One region of the Pantoea sp. X-Soil-OKNW-713 genome, then DNA from elsewhere that is predicted to be linked to it. Evidence: predicted binding sites of a transcription regulator. Region 1 holds the regulator's gene; the other holds the start of a gene.

Region 1 (3,112 bases):
TTCTTCCGCATCAATAATCGCGGCACTGCCGATCATGTGGGTGTTTATCTTGGCAATGGCAAATTTATCCAGTCGCCTCGTACCGGTAAAGATATTCAAATCAGTGCATTGGGTGAGGATTACTGGCTGAAACACTACGTCGGGGCACGCCGTATGATGACCCCCAAAACCATCCGCTAAAAAAACGCCCGATACCCGATAAAACAACAAGCCGGACCCTGATTTTCAGGTCCGGCTTTTTTATTAATGAAGGATCGCGGTGAAGCTGAACACGATAATCATTAGTAGCGCGCCCACAGTGGTAAACAGCGCCAGTTTCAGGTCTGTACTCATCACAACTCCTTAGTCACAATAAATGAAGGGTTATCGTAATTTTCTCACAGCCTCCGGCAAAAATCTCGTCTTATCCGCGCCAGCTTGCTAGAATCGCCGCCTTTCGTTGCGCAACAGATTTTGCGCACGCTGTGTTTGCGGCAAGTTAAAGTGTTATTGACCAGGTGTTAATGTCTTTTTCTTCGCCATTCGCCCCGAAAATCGGGGCGCAAAACCATTAGCAGACGCAAACGTTTAACAATATACTTATCAGTTAGTTGCGATAAGCCCGGGAGTACCATTTTCATGGCAACAATTAAAGATGTGGCGAAACGCGCCGGTGTCTCCACCACCACGGTTTCGCATGTCATCAACAAGACGCGTTTTGTCGCGGAAGAGACGCGTAACGCCGTATGGGAAGCGATCAAAGAGCTGCATTACTCGCCCAGCGCCGTGGCGCGCAGCCTGAAAGTCAACCACACCAAAACGCTGGGGTTGCTGGCCACCTCCAGTGAAGCCCCCTATTTCGCCGAGATTATCGAGGCGGTGGAAAACCACTGTTTCGATCGCGGCTACACGCTGATCCTGGGCAATGCGCATAACGACCTGCAAAAACAGCGCGCATATCTGTCGATGATGGCGCAGAAGCGTGTCGATGGCCTGTTGGTGATGTGTTCTGAATACCCCGACGACCTGCTGACCATGCTGGAAGAGAACCGTAATATCCCGATGGTGGTGATGGACTGGGGCGCATCGCGTGGCGATTTTACCGATACGGTGCAGGACAATGCGTTTCAGGGCGGCTATCTCGCCGGGCGTTACCTGATTGAACGCGGTCATCGCGACATTGGTGCCATCCCCGGACAAATGGAGCGCAACACCGGCGGTGGCCGCCATGCCGGTTTCATGCAGGCGCTGAATGAGGCAGGCATCACCGTGCGGCCCGAGTGGATTGTGCAGGGCGATTTTGAACCGGAATCCGGTTATCAGGCGATGCAGCAGATCCTCAATCAGAAGCAACGCCCGACTGCCGTGTTCTGCGGTGGCGATATCATGGCGATGGGCGCGATCTGTGCTGCGGATGAAATGGGCCTGCGGGTCCCGCAGGATATCTCCGTGATCGGCTATGACAACGTGCGCAACGCGCGTTATTTCACGCCGGCGCTGACCACTGTTCATCAACCTAAAGCTCAGTTAGGCGAAAAAGCGTTGGAAATGCTGCTGGATCGTATCACCAGCAAACGTGAAGAACCGCAAACCATTGAAGTTCAACCAACGCTGATTGAACGCCGTTCAGTCGCTGACGGCCCGTTCCGCGACTACCGCCGCTAAGTTTCCGTTTCGCTCAACCATTCATGGTTGAGCGTTTCGGCATCGCCGAGATAACTCAGCAACCAACCCAGAGCCGGCGAATTACGTTGTTCCGACCAACTGACACAGCATGGGCTATCCGGGAACGGCGTGGGTAACGGTAACTCGGTTAATGCTCCGCTATCCAGCAATGGCCGGGCTAAATGGCCCGGCACCATCCCTACGCAGAGTCCCGCCAGCAGGCAGTCGACGCCGGTTTCCCATTCCGGCACCACCAGACGGCGTTGATTATCCAACGTCCAGGTCATGCGCCGCGGCAACGCCCGCGAAGTGTCTTCCAGCACCAGAGAAGGCCAGGCCCGCAACGTCTCGTCATCCAACAAGGTACTTTTTGCCAACGGATGATCGGGGCTGACTACACAGCGCCAGTTTAACGCGCCCATATCCTGAAAGGCGAAACGCCCACCGACCGGAATCGCCTGAGTGGCCCCAATCGCTACGTCGACCCGCCCATCGGCCAGTGCATCCCAGACACCATTAAACACTTCATAACTGATAATCAACTCCATGTCGGGAAAGTGGCGGTAGAAATCCTTCACCAGTTGTCGGGTGCGATGAGGTTTAACGATGCAATCCACCGCGATACTCAGCTGACCACGCCAGCCATTTGCCAACTGCTGGCACTGCCGCCGCGTCGCCAGCATTTTTTTGATAACACTTCGCCCTTCCCGGACAAAATGCTCCCCGGCCGCCGTCAGCACCACTTCCCGATGCTGACGTTCGAACAACGGCACCGCCAACCAGGTTTCGAGCTGCCGTACCGTGTAGCTGATGGCAGAAGGCACCCGATGTAACTCTTGTGCTGCCGCACTAAAACTACCGCTGCGGGCCACCGCATCTACCACTTCAAGCGCATATTCAGACCACATATTTTTGCCTGCAAATTTTTTGATAGCACCGCGCAAATATTAGCGTTTCACAAAACCTGGCGCACGCTTTTACACTCCTCCGCGTTTACCTGTCTAAAGAGAATTACCATGTTGTCATCAAAAGGATTTCTGCCTTATCTTGCTTTACTCAGCATGCTGGGCTTTCTTGCTACGGATATGTACCTGCCGGCATTCGGTGCCATGCAGCAGGATTTTGCTACCGCCCCCGGTACCATCAGCGCCAGTCTGAGTCTGTTCCTTGGTGGTTTTGCCTGTGCGCAGGTCTTCTGGGGACCGCTGTCGGATCGCTTCGGACGTAAACCGGTTCTGCTGGCGGGATTAGCGATTTTTGCCCTGGGTTGTCTGGGCATGTTGTGGGTGACCGACGTCCGTTTGATGCTGGCGCTGCGCTTTGTGCAGGCGCTGGGTGTTTGCGCTGCCGCCGTTAGCTGGCAGGCGCTGGTGGTGGATCGTTATCCGCAAAACCAGGCCAACAAAGTTTTTGCAACCATTATGCCGCTGGTCGCCTTGTCTCCGGCGCTCGCCCCGTTACTCGGTGC
Region 2 (3,112 bases), 230 kb from region 1:
ATATGGGGTTCAGCCGTCTTGGCCTGGCAATCGGTGGTCTGATTGGTTATTCCGGCGGTGGCTGGATGTTTGATGTCGGGCAGCAACTCTCACTGCCGGAATTGCCGTGGATGTTGCTCAGCGCGGTGGGCAGCATGACGCTGTTGGCGCTGTGGTGGCAGTTTCAACCGCGCTCGGTGGCCCCGGCGTTGTACAGCAGCTGATTTGCCCGCACCCATAATCTCTCCCATACTTCCCGCACGTCTGTAAAAAGGGTGACGCCAGTCACCCCCGGGAACCGAGGAGAAACAGGATGAAACTCTACATCTACGATCACTGCCCTTTTTGCGTCAAAGCGCGCATGATTTTTGGCCTGAAAAATCTGCCCATTGAACTGGTCGTGATGCTCAATGACGACGAGAACACCCCCAAAAAGCTCATTGGTCAAAAGATGGCACCCATTCTACAAAAAGCCGATGGCAGCGCGATGCCGGAGAGTATGGATATTGTCCGCCTGGTGGATAAGCAGGATGGCGAAACCTTGTTGAATGGCAAAACCAATCCCGCCATCACCGACTGGTTGCGCCATGTGAATGGTTACGTGAATAAACTTCTGCTGCCGCGTATTGCTGACGCTGCTTTTGCTGAGTTCGCCACCCCTGAAGCCCGTCATTATTTCCGGGAGAAAAAGCAGGCCAGCATTGGCGATTTTGGCGAGCTGCGTAAACATTCCCCCGGATTAATCAAAAACATCAACGATGATTTGCGTCAGCTGGATAAATTGATCGTCAAACCCAATGCGGTAAACGGTGAGCTATCACTAGATGATATCAATTTGTTTCCGTTGTTACGTTCACTGACCCTGGTTGCCGGTATCGAATGGCCAAGCCGGGTAGCGGCTTATCGCGACAATATGGCGAAACAAACCCAGGTGAATTTGCTGTCATCTATTGCTGCCTGACCGTTTTGATGAGAAGCGCCCGCGCGTTTCTCATCGCTCTCCTGGTGACACCCGCCCCTGATTCAGGCAGGCTATGGCACGTTTGCCGTATTGTTCAGGATGAGGAAAGTATGAAGAAGGCATTTCCCGGGCTGATGGCCCTGCTTTTTGCCGTGCTGCTGGCCGGCTGTAACCAATTAACCCAATACACAATCAGCGAGCAGGAAGTTAATCAGGCACTGCAAAAACACAACAACTTCGAGAAGGATGTGGGTGTTTCCGGACTGGTGAATGCGCATATTGTGTTGACTGATTTGAGCAGCCAGATTGGCCGTGAAGAACCCGGTAAGATCACCTTATCCGGTAAAGCTAACATTAATGTCAGCTCCCTGTTTGGCCCACAGCAAGCTGAAATGCAGCTAAAAATGAAAGCACAGCCGGTCTTCAATGCGCAACAGGGGGCAATCTACCTGAAGGATCTGGAGATCGTTGATGCCCAGGTGCAACCGGAAAAAATGGCGTCGATCATGAAAACGCTGACGCCTTATCTCAATGAATCGCTGAAACGTCACTTCGATGAAAAACCCGCGTATGTGTTGAGCGAAGATCGTAGCAAAGGCGAAGCGCTGGCGAAGAAATTCGCCAAAGGCCTGGAAGTGAAACCCGGTCAGTTGGTGATCCCGTTCACTGACTAATTGCCTTGCAATGATACGTAGCGGCGCGATTTTTCGCACTGTACGGGGTAAAACCCGCGCGATAAATCGCGCCGCTACGCAACATGAATAAAATCCCGTGCAAACGGTTGCCCACATCCTTATGATTACTCCCCGGCCTAAACGTGCCTTTCGTTTTCTACCTAGCCGGAGCCTTTTGAATGACAGCCCAACCCCAGCAAATCACGATTCGCCGCCCTGACGACTGGCATATCCATCTGCGCGATGGCGCAATGCTTCAGGCAGTTTTGCCTTACACCAGTGCGGTGAATGGTCGTGCGATTGTCATGCCAAACCTGGTTCCGCCGGTGACCAGCGTTGCTGCTGCCATCGCGTATCGCGATCGCATTCTCGCTGCACTGCCAGCAGAGCATAACTTTACGCCGCTGATGACCTGCTACCTCACCGATTCTCTGGATCCCGATGAGATTGAACAAGGCTTTCGTGCCGGGGTGTTTACGGCCGCAAAACTCTATCCGGCCCATGCCACCACTAACTCCAGCCACGGCGTGACCAATATCGCGTCTATCGCTCGCGTGCTGGAACGGATGCAGCAAATCGGCATGCCGATGCTGGTGCACGGTGAAGTAACCGATTCGCACATCGATATTTTTGACCGCGAAGCCCGTTTTATCGAAACCGTGCTGGAGCCGCTGCGTCAGCAATTCCCTGGCCTGAAAGTCGTGATGGAACACATCACTACCAAAGAAGCGGCTGAATATCTTGCTGCCGGTAATGAACTACTGGGCGCGACTATCACTCCCCAGCATCTGATGTTTAACCGTAACCATATGCTGGTTGGCGGTGTGCGTCCCCACCTGTATTGTCTGCCGATCCTGAAGCGTAATATTCATCAGGAGGCACTGCGCAAACTGGTAGCCAGCGGAAACCGTCGTGTGTTCCTCGGCACCGATACTGCGCCGCATTTGCGTCATCTGAAAGAAGCCAGTTGCGGGTGTGCCGGGGTCTTCAACGCGCCGACATCTTTACCCGCCTACGCTACCGTATTTGAAGAACTGGGTGCGTTGCAGCACTTTGAAGCCTTCTGTTCCGAAAACGGGCCAAACTTCTACGGCTTGCCATTGAATGAAGGGACACTGACGCTGGTGCGGGAGCCGTGGACGGTTGAGCAGAGCGTGGCGGTCGCTGACGATACCCTGGTGCCCTTCCTCGCCGGTGAGACACTTAACTGGCGTGTGACTGACTGATATTTTTCGCGCTTGCCTTCGGGATAATTATACTGTACAAATAACCAGTATATTATCTCGGAGGCGTTTATGCGTGTTGAAATTACCGTAGCAAAAACTCAGCCCCTTCCTGCGGGCGCACTGGATGCGTTAAGCGCAGAGCTTACCCGACGCATCTCCCGTGATTTCCCAGACGACGAACATCATGTCAAAGTTCGCTATGCCAGCGGCAATCAACTGAGCGTTTTTGGTGGTTGCAAAGAAAATCGCGAACGTATCAGCGATATTTTACA

The links. Region 1 encodes PurR, which represses purine synthesis genes. Its sites were predicted from a motif close to CANGCAAACGTTTGCNTG; they were not measured.
Region 2: the regulator PurR is predicted to act here: its motif matches at 1,711-1,728, upstream of pyrC (dihydroorotase).

The regions. Positions count from the first base shown of each region.
Region 1 is NZ_AP035995.1:1,868,466-1,871,577, reverse strand. It holds gene AC6I8R_RS08665 (C40 family peptidase) at 1-180, shown strand, start outside; gene cydH (cytochrome bd-I oxidase subunit CydH) at 244-333, opposite strand; gene purR (HTH-type transcriptional repressor PurR) at 619-1,644, shown strand; gene punR (DNA-binding transcriptional activator PunR) at 1,641-2,552, opposite strand; gene punC (purine nucleoside transporter PunC) at 2,661-3,112, shown strand, end outside.
Region 2 is NZ_AP035995.1:1,635,015-1,638,126, reverse strand. It holds gene mdtH (multidrug efflux MFS transporter MdtH) at 1-203, shown strand, start outside; gene grxB (glutaredoxin 2) at 293-940, shown strand; gene AC6I8R_RS07520 (lipoprotein) at 1,051-1,614, shown strand; gene pyrC (dihydroorotase) at 1,794-2,840, shown strand; gene dinI (DNA damage-inducible protein I) at 2,910-3,112, shown strand, end outside.